Simiduia agarivorans SA1 = DSM 21679: one gene and its partners. The protein of the gene in region 2 interacts with the protein of the main gene of each other region in a pairwise test. Links are inferred from orthologs where the notes say so. Each region holds a gene or a part of one and is shown on either strand. Other genes may lie near its edges.

Evidence for each region. The genes of interacting proteins can lie anywhere in the genome.
Region 1: the proteins of ndk (region 2) and ung interact in binary tests that used the Escherichia coli proteins (3 or more experiments, as listed by UniProt). The link is inferred for Simiduia agarivorans SA1 = DSM 21679 from one-to-one orthologs.
Region 3: the proteins of ndk (region 2) and M5M_RS13875 interact in binary tests that used the Escherichia coli proteins (3 or more experiments, as listed by UniProt). The link is inferred for Simiduia agarivorans SA1 = DSM 21679 from one-to-one orthologs.

Annotation. Positions count from the first base shown.
Region 1 is NC_018868.3:746,900-749,836, forward strand. It holds ung (uracil-DNA glycosylase), read right to left. Parts: upstream 1,847-2,937; coding sequence 1,154-1,846; downstream 1-1,153. Other genes in the region: ygfZ (CAF17-like 4Fe-4S cluster assembly/insertion protein YgfZ), read left to right, coding at 1-292; M5M_RS03360 (HDOD domain-containing protein), read left to right, coding at 316-1,152; lysS (lysine--tRNA ligase), read right to left, coding at 1,903-2,937. UniProt on the Escherichia coli protein: Excises uracil residues from the DNA which can arise as a result of misincorporation of dUMP residues by DNA polymerase or due to deamination of cytosine.
Region 2 is NC_018868.3:1,044,753-1,053,172, reverse strand. What follows is about bases 2,584-5,562. They hold ndk (nucleoside-diphosphate kinase), read left to right. Parts: upstream 2,584-3,849; coding sequence 3,850-4,275; downstream 4,276-5,562. Other genes in these bases: pilW (type IV pilus biogenesis/stability protein PilW), read left to right, coding at 5,472-5,562; rlmN (dual-specificity RNA methyltransferase RlmN), read left to right, coding at 4,303-5,460; M5M_RS04725 (SufE family protein), read left to right, coding at 3,302-3,712; sufT (putative Fe-S cluster assembly protein SufT), read left to right, coding at 2,756-3,283; M5M_RS04735 (HesB/IscA family protein), read left to right, coding at 2,584-2,756. Also shown: Fe-S cluster assembly protein SufD, read left to right, coding at 1-1,167; M5M_RS04740 (aminotransferase class V-fold PLP-dependent enzyme), read left to right, coding at 1,164-2,387; more of M5M_RS04735, read left to right, coding at 2,397-2,583; more of pilW, read left to right, coding at 5,563-6,230; M5M_RS04705 (RodZ domain-containing protein), read left to right, coding at 6,263-7,153; ispG (flavodoxin-dependent (E)-4-hydroxy-3-methylbut-2-enyl-diphosphate synthase), read left to right, coding at 7,181-8,293; hisS (histidine--tRNA ligase), read left to right, coding at 8,322-8,420. UniProt on the Escherichia coli protein: Major role in the synthesis of nucleoside triphosphates other than ATP. The ATP gamma phosphate is transferred to the NDP beta phosphate via a ping-pong mechanism, using a phosphorylated active-site intermediate.
Region 3 is NC_018868.3:3,080,701-3,083,632, forward strand. It holds M5M_RS13875 (5-formyltetrahydrofolate cyclo-ligase), read right to left. Parts: upstream 1,801-2,932; coding sequence 1,201-1,800; downstream 1-1,200. Other genes in the region: M5M_RS13870 (methyl-accepting chemotaxis protein), read right to left, coding at 1-1,118; M5M_RS13880 (cell division protein ZapA), read right to left, coding at 2,041-2,343; M5M_RS13885 (TIGR02449 family protein), read right to left, coding at 2,346-2,555; M5M_RS13890 (UPF0149 family protein), read left to right, coding at 2,783-2,932. UniProt on the Escherichia coli protein: Involved in the removal of 5-formyltetrahydrofolate.

The DNA.
Region 1 (2,937 bases), 300 kb from region 2 along the record:
AAAAGGCTGCTACATCGGTCAGGAAATCATTGCCCGCATGGAGTACAAGGCCAAGCTGAAAACCCGGTGCGTGCTGCTATCTGGCGAAAGCCAGCCTGAAACCGATGTACTTACCGATACACAGGGAATCCCCTCAGGCAAGATCATCAAGCAACACCGGGCGGAGGCCAATCAATGGCTTGCCTTTGCGGAGGTCCGCACGGACGCCCTCACTGAAGACACCATACTTCAAGCAGGCGATAAAATACTCAGGCCCATTCAGCCTCCCTATGCTATAAACAATGAGTCATAGTCAGATTTAACAAGGACGCCTGCATGAGCCAGCTGGTCGAGAAAGTCAGCCAAGACATCATCACCGCACTCGAGAAAGATCAACTGGTGCTACCAACGCTGCCAGAGGTCGCCTTGCGCGTACGGGAGGTCGCCGAGGACCCAGACGCCTCGATCGACCAGCTGGGCAAAGTCATAGGCTCCGACGCAGCACTTACCGCCCGCCTGATTAAAGTGGCAAACAGCCCACTGCTCAGAGGCTCAAAAGAAATCACTGACCTGAAAATGGCACTGGCGAGATTGGGTATCGAGTACACCTGCAATATTGCCACGGGCCTCGCCATGTCGCAGATGTTCCAGGCCACCAGCGATCTGATAGACCGGCGCCTGAGAGAAGTGTGGACCCGCTCGAGTGAAATCGCTGGCATCTGCCACGTGCTGTGTAAGCACCGCACCCGGTTACGGCCCGATCAGGCGACCCTGGCTGGCCTGACGCACAAAATCGGCGTTCTGCCCATTCTGACCTACGCAGAAGAGCACCCTTCGCTGCTGAAAGACAGTTTTACGCTGGATACAGTGGTAGAACAATTACAGGGCACATTGGGCGATAGAATCCTCGCCCACTGGGGCTTCCCCGAAGCGATTCAGAAAGTGCCCAGCCAACACATGAATTTTGCCCGTGAAGCACCGGAAGCTGACTATGCCGATCTGGTAACAGTGGCCATGCTGCAAAGCTATATGGGCAGTTCACACGCATTGGCACAGGTCGATTATGGCACTGTCAAAGCCTTTGCCCGCCTCGGGCTGGACTCCGACATGGAAAGCGCCGAAGCAGACGATCTGAGTGCCGAAATGGAAGCCGCCATGGCCATGCTGCAATAAATTACCGCCGCCACGCCACGGTTGGCTTGCCCCACTGGCTCAGCTGACGGTTGGCTTCGCCAAAGCAATCCGAGCCCAAAAACGCGACAAAATCACGACCCGCCTTGGTTGCACCCAAGGGGCTCGGGTGTGACGTTTTAATCACCCGATGACGTTTGGCATCTATCGATTCGCACACCTTGTGAGCAAATCGCCCCCAGGCCAGAAACACCACATGCTCACACTGCCGATTGACCGCCTGCAGACAAGCGGCAGTGAACTGCTCCCAGCCTTTGCCGGCATGACTGGCAGCCTGCCCCTGCTCTACCGTGAGCGATGCATTCAACAGCAATACACCTTGTCTGGCCCAATGGCTCAGGTCGCCATCGGGGTATTCCGCCGGCGCTGCATAGAGTTCTTTGTAGATGTTTTTCAGACTGGGCGGCAAGGCCTGACCCACCGGCACACTGAAGCTGAGGCCATGGGCCTGGCCGGGGCCATGGTAAGGGTCCTGCCCGACAATCACGACCTTTACGTCTGCCAGCGGTGTTGTCAGAAACGCATTAAACCACAGCGCATCCGGCGGATAGATCTCAGCACCCGACCGCTTACGGGTTTTAAGAAAGTCCCTCAGCGATTGCATGTAAGGTTTGGCCAGCTCCTGCTCAAAAACAGCGCGCCAGCCGGCATCCAGTTGTTCGACAATGGTGGCCAAAACGTTAACCTCTTTAGTTAGCGTCAAACAAAAAAGGCCGCAGAGCGGCCTTTTTGTTACTCGGGTCGCATGTGCGGAAACAGCAACACGTCACGAATCGAGGGCGAGTTTGTCAGCAGCATCACCAGGCGGTCGATGCCAATGCCCTCGCCCGCTGTCGGTGGCAAGCCATACTCCAGCGCACGCACATAGTCGGCATCGTAATGCATGGCCTCATCATCGCCCGCATCCTTTTCCTGCACCTGCTGCATGAAACGATCGGCCTGATCCTCAGCGTCGTTTAACTCCGAGAAGCCATTGGCGATTTCACGGCCGCCCACGAAAAATTCAAACCGATCGGTGACAAACGGATTGTCGTCGTTGCGACGCGCCAGCGGCGACACTTCGGCGGGGTACTCAGTGATGAACGTCGGCTGGATCAGTTTGTGCTCAGCGGTTTCTTCAAAGATTTCGATCTGTACCTTACCCAATCCCCAGGTTGGCTTAACGTCGATACCCAGTTTATTGGCGATAGCGGTTGCCTGCTCCATATCTTCGAGCTGCGCGCGTTCAATGCCGGCATTGTATTTCAGAATGGCGTCAACCACGGAAATACGGTCGAACGGCTGGGCAAAATCAAACGCCGTGCCCTGATACTCAAACGCAGTTGAACCCAACACTTCAATGGCCAGCTTGCGCAGCATATCTTCGGTGAGGTCCATCAGGTCTTTGTAATCCGCGTAAGCCTGGTAGAACTCCAGCATGGTGAATTCCGGGTTGTGCCGGGTAGACAAACCTTCGTTGCGGAAATTGCGGTTAATTTCGTACACCCGCTCAAACCCGCCAACCACCAGACGCTTCAGATACAGTTCAGGCGCAATGCGCAGGAACATATCCACATCCAACGCATTGTGATGGGTCACAAACGGGCGCGCCGAGGCACCGCCGGGAATCACGTGCAGCATGGGCGTTTCCACTTCCATGAAGTCCTGCTGATTCAGGTAATTGCGGATAAAGCCGATCACCTTGGTGCGGGTGCGGAACACATCGCGCACTTCCGGATTCACAATCAGATCCACGTAACGTTGGCGATAACGGATTTCCTGATCACT
Region 2 (8,420 bases):
CAGCGTGCTCGCGCGCGGGAAGCGTTAAGCGTTGCCCGCTGGCCGGGGCGTAAAGTGGAAGACTGGCGCTACACGCCCGTGCGCGCGCTGGAGAAATCGGCATTTGTGCAGGCAACGTTGCCCGCTGAACCGGCACCCGCGATCGGAAATCTGGAGACGCTGGATATTGTGCTGCGCGATGGCATGCCAATCCTGCCCGAGGGATTGCCAGAAGGTGTGAGTATTGCCTTCTTGTCAGATGCCAAGGCCGTTTCCCTGTTTGGCAGCGTCAAGCCCGAGCGCCATTTATTCGGCCTGGTTAACGACCTCTTGGCAACCACCGGTGTGTATATCGAGGTGGCGGCCGGCGTCGAAGTCGAGCGGCCGTTGCGGGTGGTATATCAGGCTGGCGAGGGTGAGCAGGTTCAGCAGCGTGTGCTGGTGAAGTTGGCTGCCGGTGCCCGTGCCACCGTGATTGAACACAGTGAGTCCGCGGTTGAAAGTTTTACTTGCGCCTATGCGGAGTATCTGCTGGAGGAATCAGCACACCTCGAACACTACCGTTTCGTTCTGAACGGTGGTGCGGCGCTGCACATTGGCGGTTGTCATTTTTCACTGGCCGGTAAAAGCGAACTCAATTCCACTTTGGTGGGTTTCGGATCCGACTTGTCCCGTCTGGACGTGGACGTGATCCACGCAGGCCAGTTTGCCACGGCTGCCATGAATGCAATTTATTTATTGGATGGCAGCGAATTGTTCGACCTCCATACCACCATTGAGCACGCATCGCCCAATGGGACCACGGAAGAAAATGTTCGCGGTATCGTGGCGGATAAGGCGCGTGCGGTTTTCAATGGTCGCATTCACATTCATCGCGATGCACAAAAAACCCTGGCTGAATTGAATAACCGCAATCTGCTTTTGTCCGAGGGCGCGGAGGTCAATACCAAGCCCGAGCTCGAAATCTACGCCGACGATGTACGCTGTGCGCACGGTGCCACCATTGCCGAAACTGACAAGCAGGCGCTTTATTATTTGCAGAGCCGAGGAATCAGCAAGGCGCAAGCACAGATCATGCTCAACTTCGGATTTATCAATGAGCTGGTGGATGCAATGCCTAACGCCGCGCTAGCAGAATGGTTGCGGCCTCGTTTGCGCGAGCGTTTCGCGAGGATGGAAGCGCAATGAGTTTTGATGTAGAAGCCGTCAGGGCGCAGTTTCCGATACTGTCCCGCCGGATTGATGGCAATCCTTTGGTGTATCTGGACAACGCTGCCACCACCCAAAAACCCCAGTGTGTGATTGATGCGCTGGTGGACTACTACACTCAATGTAATTCCAATGTGCACCGCGGGGCACATCGCCTTGCCGACGAGGCAACTACCCGGTTTGAAGCGGCGCGTGATCAGGTGGCCCGGTTTATCAATGCCGGTCAGCGCGAGGAAGTCATCTGGACCAGCGGTACTACCGAAGCGATCAATATTGTGGCACACGGGCTGGCGCAGCAATTGTCTGCTGGTGACGAAGTGGTCGCGACCGAGTTGGAGCACCATGCCAACCTGGTGACCTGGCAGCAGGCGTGTGCCAAAGCTGGTGCCACGCTTAACATCGCGCCCATATTCGATACTGGCGAATTGGACCAGCATGCTTTTGCTGCCTGCCTCAGTAACCGCACCCGGTTGGTTGCGTTTCCCCATGTGTCCAACTCGCTGGGTACTGTGAATCCCGTCGGGACCATGGTGGCTAAAGTGCGCGAGCTGGCCCCGCGCGCGCTGGTGTTGGTGGATGGCGCGCAAGGTGTCGCCCACGGCGGTGTTGACGTGCAGGCATTGGGGTGTGACTTTTACGCATTTTCCGGGCACAAATTGTTTGGCCCCACCGGGGTTGGTGTGTTGTGGGGGCGTGAATCGATTCTGGCTGAATGGCCGGTGTGGCAAACCGGTGGTGAAATGATCAGTAGCGTGAGCTATCAGTCTGCCGAGTGGAATCGGTTGCCTTACCGGCTGGAAGCGGGTACGCCCAATATTGCCGGTGTTATCGGGTTGGGAGAGGCGGTGCGGTGGTTCGGTGAGTTGGATCTGGCCGGCCTTCAATCCCATGAGGCAGCATTGCTGGCGAGGGCGGAAGCACTGGCCACTGATTTTGACGGTTTACGGGTTGTGGGCACTGCACCGCAAAAAGCCGGTGTGCTCAGTTTCCTGATGGACGGCGGGCACCCGGCCGATGTGGGATTCCTGTTGGATCGACAGGGTATCGCCATCCGCACCGGCCATCACTGTGCCGAGCCTCTGATGAACCGTTTGGGTGTGCCGGGGACGGCGCGTGCGTCTTTTTCTATATACAATCGGCTTGACGAAGTGGATGCGCTTTTCGCGGCGCTCGACAAAGTCAGGTTTATGCTGGCGTGAGGTAATACAGTGAGTGTTGCGACGTTTGATCCCAATGCCCCCGTTATATCAGTAACCGACAAGGCGGCCCGCCACTTTGTCAGCAAGCTGCAATCGCAGGGTGGCAAGCTGGTCCGCTTGTCGATAAAGAACAGCGGATGCACCGGTTTTGCCTATGTACTGGATACCGTGGAATCCGCCGAGCCCGGTGATCATCTGGTGCAGGTGTCGCCTGAATTGCAGCTGGCTGTCAGCCCGGAAGCTGTTCCGGTGATTCGCGGCACGGAAATCGATATGGCCATTGAGGGGGTGAATCGCGTCATCAAGTACCACAACCCCAATGTGGTGGCTGAGTGCGGTTGTGGTGAAAGCTTTTCGGTGCAGGAATAATGCAGCAGCAAATGGTGGTAACCCGCCGGCAGACGCCTGCGCGCAGAGTGCCGTCTGGCGTGCCGGTAGACATTCCGGAAGGCGAGTTCGTCAATATCCGGCAAAGCCTGGGCGGTAACTACACGGTTACCTGGCAGGGCAATATGTTGCGCATTGACGGGACGGATGCCGACGCCATTGGCTGTGAGCCGGAGAAGCTCGATTTTACCGATGATGGATCCGGTCGGGTCCAGGAAGCACAGGTGTGGGCGGCGCTGGAGACCATTTACGACCCCGAAATACCCATTAATCTTGTCTCGCTCGGCCTGATTTATAAGGTCGAAGTAGAAGGGGGGCAAGTGAGTATCGATATGACGCTGACGGCCCCTGGCTGCGGTATGGGGCCTGTCTTGGTGAGCGACGTGGAGTACCGCGTCGGCAAGGTGCCAAACGTGGCGAAGGTGGTGGTCAATCTGGTGTTTGATCCGCCCTGGTCGCGCGAGATGATGAGCGAAGAGGCTCAGCTGGAAGCCGGCCTGTTTTTTTAATTCTGGATAGACACTGTCATGACCCTGCCCGCTGTAGACGACATACTGGAAGACCTGGCGTTTTTCGACGATTGGGAAGAGCGCTACAAATACATCATTGATCTGGGTAAGGCCTTGCCTGTGATGTGCGACGCGCTGAAGACCCCCGAGCGCCTGGTCAAAGGCTGCCAGTCCAATGTGTGGATAGAACCACGGGTTGAAGCGGGCAAATTACAGTTCCTGGCAGACAGCGACGCGGTGATCGTCCGCGGGCTGGTGGCGCTGGTGCTGGCGGCTTATAACGACCGGGCCCCGGCCGAGATCCTCGCGTTTGATATCGATGGCTACTTTGCCCGACTCGATCTGGAGCGGCACCTGAGTCCGACCCGTGGCAATGGCCTGCGGGCCATGGTGGCCCGGATCAAAACCCTGGCGGCGGCCGCTGCGTAGAATCTGACCCCATCCATACAAAATCCCCAGAAACCCGCGTATAATCGGCGGGTTTTTAGTATGGGAAAGCTGTAAATCGCGAGTTTATGGCGTTTTCCGCAATTTCCAACAAACTGAAGTCTATTTCGGAGTTTTAAATGGCCGTTGAACGTACCCTGTCCATCATCAAGCCAGATGCTGTAGCCAAGAATGTAATCGGTGAGATCTACACCCGTTTCGAGAAGGCTGGCCTGAAAGTGGTGGCCTCCAAGATGAAACACCTGTCCAAAGCTGAAGCTGAAGGCTTCTACGCCGAGCACAAAGAGCGCGGTTTCTTTGCTGACCTGGTGGCCTTCATGACCTCTGGTCCTGTCATGGTGCAGGTGCTGGAAGGTGAAGGTGCGGTGTTGAAAAACCGTGAGCTGATGGGTGCAACCAACCCCAAAGAAGCGGCGGCCGGCACCATTCGCGCGGATTTTGCAGAGAGCATCGATGCGAACGCCGTTCACGGTTCTGACTCTACAACCTCTGCTGCGCGTGAAGTTGCCTATTTCTTCGCCGTAACTGAAATCTGCCCACGCTAATCGCGGGTAGTCGTTGAGGTGAATCCCATGGTTGAAGTGCAGGAAGTCGCAAGCGTACCGGCAAAAACGAATTTGCTGGGTTTGTCGCAATCGAAAATGGAAGCGTTTTTTGAGTCCATTGGCGAAAAGCGCTTCCGTGCCCAACAGGTATTGAAATGGATTCACCAGCTGGGAGTGGTCGACTTTGACGAGATGACCAATATCAGCAAGGATCTCCGCAACAAGTTGAAAGATGTTGCGGAGATTCGTTTCCCCGAAGTCATGAAGCAGCTTGACTCGGTGGACGGTACCCGCAAATTCCTTATCAAGGTTGAAGGTGGCAGTGCCGTTGAAACGGTGTTCATTCCGGACGGCGAGCGGGGCACCTTGTGTGTGTCATCACAAATCGGCTGTTCGCTCGACTGCAGTTTCTGCGCCACCGGAAAGCAGGGCTTCAATCGCGATCTGACCGCCGCTGAGATTATCGCGCAGGTTTGGATTGCGGCTAAATCCTTTGGTCAGTTGGGCGTAAATGGCCCGCGTAAAGTGACCAACGTTGTGTTGATGGGTATGGGCGAACCCTTGTTGAATTTCGACAATGTGGTGGATGCCATGAGCCTGATGATGCACGATAATTGTTATGGTATTTCGAAGCGTCGGGTGACGCTCAGTACGTCTGGTGTAGTGCCGGCGTTGGATCGCTTGGGCGAATACACCGATGCATGTCTTGCGATTTCCTTGCATGCGCCGAATGACGCACTGCGCAATGAATTGGTGCCAATTAACAAGAAATACCCGATTGCGATGTTACTCGACTCGGCCAAGCGCTACATTGAGCAGCTGCCGGATACCCATCGCAAAATAACCATCGAATATACCCTGATCGATCATGTGAATGATCGGCCAGAGCATGCGCATGAACTGGCTGAATTGTTACGCGACGTGCCGGTCAAGATCAACCTGATTCCATTCAACCCTTTCAGTCAGTCGGATTACAAGCGCGTGAGCAACAATGCCTTGCGCCGGTTCCAGACCATCCTGATTGAATCGGGTTATGTCACCACGGTACGTACCACGCGTGGCGACGATATTGACGCTGCCTGCGGTCAGTTGGCCGGTAGCGTAAATGATTTGACCCGGCGGGCGGAACGCTATCGCCGGCAGATGGCGCAGCAGGAAGAAGCTGTGAGAATTGTAGGAAACTAGCCGGAGTGTACATGCAAAAAGCAATGTTTTTCGCGGTCCTGGTGTTGGCTCTGTCGGGCTGCATTACCACCATGGAAAAGGATGTTTCCAAGCCAAACCCGGAAAAGGCGTTGGCGACGCACGTCAAGCTGGGGTTGGGCTACATTGGCGAGAAAAATCTTGATTCCGCACGCTTTCATTTGAATAAGGCGTACGAGCTGGATTCAGACGATCCGGGCATGCTGAATGGCCGGGGCTTGTTGTACCAGTTGGAAGGCGAGCCGGAATTGGCTGAAAAGCACTTTAAGCAGGCCTTGCGCAAGAATCCCTCTTTTACGCAGGCCAGATTGAATTACGCTACCTTCCTGTTCAACCATGACCGGTTTCAGGAGGCCTATGACCACTATCAGAAGGCCAGTGAAGACCTGAACTATGAGCGCCGGGCCGTGTGTTTGTATGGCGTTGGTGTGTCCGCGTTAAAGCTGGATCGCGAGGAGCGAGCTGTCGCTGCGTTTGAACACGCTGTACTGCTGCAACCCTCTTTGGCCGCGGCGCATCTGGAGCTGGCCGAGTATCATTTAAAAGAGAAGCGGTACGCGGAAGCCAAGCGTTCGTTAAACCAATTTGAACGTTATGCAAAAGCGTCATCTAGAAGTCTCTGGGTGGGTATCCAGATCGAGCGGATTTTCGGTAACAAGGACAAAGAGGCCAGTCAGGCGTTGTCGCTGAAGAATCTGTTTCCCTACAGCAAGGAATATCTGGAATATAAGAAAAGCAAGGAAAGCCGTTAAACCCAACAATAAAAACCACTACGGCCAAGACCATGATCAATCAAAATACGCCTGAGGCGGGAGATAACGCGAATCCCGCTGAGGCATTGCTAAGTCCGGGCGCGGCATTACAGCAGGCGCGAGAGAGCAAGTCACTGTCGCTGGAGACGGTGGCTAATGTATTGCGTATCAGTCGCGCCAAGCTGCAAGCGCTGGAATCCGATCAATATGCGGATATGCCTGCGGAGGCATTTGTGCGGGGCTATATCCGCGCTTACTGCAAGCTGGTTGGGTTGGACGAGGCTGAGATGATCGGTCGATACGAGGAATTCCTTGCCGCCAACCGCGAGGTGAGTCAGCTGGTGGAATCGCCACAGGTGACACCGGCGCAAATGTTTAAACCGGTGCTTGCACGGTTCTGGTTTGTGCCCTTTATATTGGTGGTACTGGTTGCAGGGTGGTTTTGGCTGCAACCAGAGCAGGCTCGTATGGACGAGAACAGGCCCGCACCGGTGTCAGCTCAAGTCGCAGTGCCGGATAGTGCGCAATCATCAGGCCCGGACGTGACGGTGTCGGCCGATGGGGCTGCACCGTTGGAAGATAAGGCGCCGGTCCTGCCGGATGAACGTCCACAGGGGGTTGAGCCCGCACAAACGCAAACGCCAGTGGTTACTCGCGATGCGGTAGAGCGCGATCCGACAGTTATTGGTGATGTACTCACAGTGGTATTTTCGGAAGAGTGCTGGTTTGAAGTCAGTGACGCAAAAGGCGACGTGCTGGCCGCAGATCTCAAGCAATCAGGCGACCGTGTGGAGTTGCGGGGCACCGCGCCGTTTAATGTGATGTTAGGTAACGCCAGGGCGGCCAGCGTGGTATTAAACGGACGTCCGGTGGATACCACGCCAAACGGCGCCAATCGCGCGTTGCGAATACAGGTTGAATAGTTGAGCCAGGGCTCAGGCGAGTAGTATATGCATTTTGAATCTCCCATTAAGCGTCGGAAATCCCGCCAGATCATGGTTGGCAATGTCCCCGTGGGCGGTGATGCACCGATTTCCATTCAGAGCATGACCAATACGGAAACCACCGATGTGCAGGCGACCGTTGCGCAGATTCAGCGTCTTGCGCAGGCCGGAGCTGATATCGTGCGGGTGTCTGTTCCCAGTATGGAAGCGGCGGAGGCTTTCGGTTTGATTCGAAAGCAGTCGCCTGTGCCACTCGTGGCAGATATCCACTTTGATTATCGTATCGCGCTGCGGGTGGCTGACCTGGGCGTTGATTGCTTGCGCATAAATCCGGGCAATATCGGTCGGGAAAAGCGCATTGAGGCTGTTGTTTCCAAAGCCAAGGATCTTGGCATTCCCATTCGCATTGGCGTGAATGCGGGGTCGTTGGAAAAAGATTTGCAGAAAAAGTACGGTGAACCTACGCCCGACGCGTTGGTGGAGTCTGCGCTGCGTCATGTTGAGTTCCTGGATCGCTACGATTTTCAGGACTTTAAAGTCAGCGTTAAAGCCTCTGACGTATTCATGGCCGTTGCGGCGTATCGCAAATTGGCCACTCAGATAGAACAGCCATTGCATCTCGGTATAACAGAAGCCGGTGGTTTCCGGTCTGGTACGGTAAAGTCCTCCATTGGACTGGGCTTGCTATTGATGGATGGCATAGGCGATACCATTCGCGTGTCGCTCGCTGCAGATCCGGTTGAAGAAGTGAAAGTGGGCTGGGATATGCTGAAAAGCCTGCGCCTTCGTTCCAAGGGCATTAACTTTATTGCCTGCCCAAGCTGTTCGCGCCAGAATTTCGACGTGGTTAAGACCATGAATGAATTGGAAAACCGCCTGGAAGATATTACCACCCCGATGGATGTGGCGGTGATCGGGTGTGTGGTCAACGGGCCGGGTGAGGCAAAGGAAGCCGACATCGGACTGGCCGGCGGTACACCCAATAATCTGGTTTATATTGACGGCGAACCCAACTCCAAGTTGAAGGCCGATAATCTGGTGGATGAGTTGGAGCAACTTATTCGCAAAAAAGCCGCCCAGAAAGCGGAACAAGACGCAGCGATTATTGCCCGCGATTGATGTTGGATGCTGCAATCAGGAAGTTGATGTGAAGAAGATTCAAGCGATACGTGGAATGAATGATCTGCTGCCGGCGCAATCCGGCCTGTGGCAGTACCTGGAAAATACAGTCTCCGATGTATTACGT
Region 3 (2,932 bases), 2.0 Mb from region 2 along the record:
TGCTGCTGGACTTTGCTGATCAACTCCGAGGTGTTTTCCACCAGTTTGGCGAGCGACGCAATCTGTTCTTTGGTGGTATTCACCGTGCTGGAGCCATCACTGGTCAGCTTGTTGGCGGTTTGTGCCTGCTCGGCGGTGAGGTTGGTGTTCTCGGCAATTTCGGTCACGGTTTTTGACAGCTCTGCAACCGAGGCCACCAACGCCCGGATGGCATTGTTCTGCGCGGACATGGTGGCGCGGTTGGCGTCACCGAGTGTGTGCATGTTATCCGAGGCTGCGCGCACTTCATCGGCTGTGTGTTTGGCGCTGGCGACGGTTTTCTGCAGTTTATCCATGAACAAATTGAAGCTGGCAGACAGGCTGCCCAGTTCATCTTTGGTTTTCAGCCGGGTGCGGCTGGTGAGATCGCCCTCACCCCGCGCAATGTCGGCCATGGTGGCGTTGATCTGGTTCAGACCCTGGGTGAATAAGGGCGGGAGCACAAACAGGGCCAGTGCGCCAAAGGCGCCGGCAACCACCAGTAAGACGGTTGCATGCGTGCCGGCATCATCGGCGTCCTGTTGTGCTTGCGCGACAAACCGGGTGACTGCGGCCTGGTGCGCCTCGCCGGCCTGGTCGAGTCTGCTGCGCAGGTCGGAAAACCGCTTGGCGACGTCACCGTAGCTGAGCGCGGTCAGGGCTGGGTCGCCCGCTTCCAGCAACGCCCGTTGTCTCAGCAGGCTTGCCGATGCGCTGACCCAATCGGCATGAAGCTCCCTGATGGCCTGTGACGGTGCCACTTGTGCGATAGCGGGTGACAATTGGCTGGCCTGGAGCGCGCGGTCGAGCGCCTGCTGCTGATTCTCCTTCAGGCTTTCATTCAGCGACCCGTAGTTGGGGTTGTCGGCGCTCAGGAATACCAGGCTTCGCTCGGCGGCCTGGGCCTGGTACATGTCCCGGTCGGCCTGCAACAAGAGGTCGAGCGCATTCAGGTATTTGTTGCCGAGCTCTTCTGCATCTCCGGCCAGCGTGTTTTTGATCATCAGGCCGTTGATGCCCACCATCAGATTGAGCACCAATAGCAGGCCAATGGGCAGGCTGATTTTCCAGCGATAGGAAAGATTGTGGAACCAGGTCATGAATTGCTCCGGAGAATCGACAGGGCATGCTCAGTATGTCGGCTGTTAGCCGCGAGCCCTTAGTCGTCAGTATAGGCAGCAATCAGACCGCGTGAAGGCGCGCTTCAGTCGCGATGGCGTGCAAGGGCACGTCCCAGGACGCCACAGGCAGCCGTACCACTTGTTGGCAGCTGTGCGCGAGGCCGATGCGCTTGCCTTGGGGGCGCGGATGGCCCGGTCTGTGGCAGAAGGTGCGGTCGTAATAACCGCCGCCCATGCCCAGGCGGCCGCCGCACAGGTCAAAACCCACCAACGGCAGTAAAACCAGCTGCAGCAGCCAGGGCTGACGTTGCGGTGCGCTCGCTGTGGGTTCGGGAATGCCAAAGCGGTTGGCGCGCAACATTGTGCCGGGGCGGTAGCGCCGGAAGTGCAACCGGCCATTTTTCTGCACTACGGGCAGGTAACAATGCTTGCCGGCCGCCAGTGCCAGGTTGAGCAATGGCCGCGGGTCCAATTCGCCATCGGCGGGCAAATAAAATGCCACGTGTTTGGCGCGCGCGAACCAGAGATGCTTGTGCAGGTGTTCGGCCAGCGCAAGTGCCGCGCTTTTTTGCTGGCGCTGGGGCAAGGCGCGTCGGCGCGCACGCAATTCGCGTCGGAGCGATTGGCGTTGGGCGTGAATCTGATCGGAATAGGCAGTCATAGATAAAGTAGGACCCCGAGTGTGCCGTAGCCGGCTTGGCCTTGAACCCGATGGTTCAAGGTGGCGGAATCTGTGGTGAATCAGGCTTTCCGACGCGCGGACATGCACACCAACACCAGCTAGACGCCGCCGGGTATAAATTTATCGGCTCGAGGACTTGCCGGACAAACGAACACCTCAGGGAGGGCTTTATTGTAACCCCGAGGCCCGCAAAAACAATCTTGACTTATCGAAGGAAATTTATTCCGCGTCAAGTTGCGCCAGGGTTTTATCCAACCGGCTGATCAGCGGGTGCAGGTCTTGTGCGGGTGCGGCGTTGCCAGATTTACCTGCCACCAATAATTCGTGGCTCAGGTTCAGGGCCGCCATCACGGCAATGCGCTCGAGGCCGATCACATGGCCGGAGGCGCGGATCGCGCGCATGCGTTCATCCAGTTGCCGGGCAGCGGAAGACAGCGCATCGCGCTCTTCCGGTGGACAAGCCACCTGATATTCGCGGTCCAATATGCGCACAACGACGGCATTGGCGGGGGGCTTGCTCATGCTTATCCCTCTGACTCCAGGCTTTTCAGACGCTTGATCATGGCCTCCACCCGGCTGCGGGCCAGTTCGTTTTTCTCGACCAGCCGCAGCTTCTCCTGTTGCCAGGTGGCCTCGCGGGCCTTGAGCGCGGCATTTTCTTTGTCCAGCCGCTGGCACAGCTCGATGAGCTGATTGAGCTTGCTTTCCAGTTGCGCGTATTGAGATTCGGCCATGATGTAGGGAGTTTGGTGGTACCTTTTGACGAATAACTATATGCAGCCCGTTGGCGGGGGTCAACAAGTGTTCAAGTAATTTCTCACTCATGTGAGGCATGTGCCCGAAAAATAAAGCTTTTTTGGTGCTTTTGGGCTAACGGGCCAGGCACTGGCGTCTGTTCAGCGTGGCGGCTTCTGGTAGCATGGCGGCAAATCACGCTATTCACCCGATGCAGGACCCCGTTATGTCTGATGTACCCGCCCCCGCCATGCCCGGTTTTGACGGTTTTGCCGATCAGTTGCTGGTGGCTAAATCCCTGGCCAGCCCGACCGATCTGCAGGGTGTGTTGTGTGGTCGGCTGTGCGGTTCGAAGGGCCTGAATCAGGCCCAATGG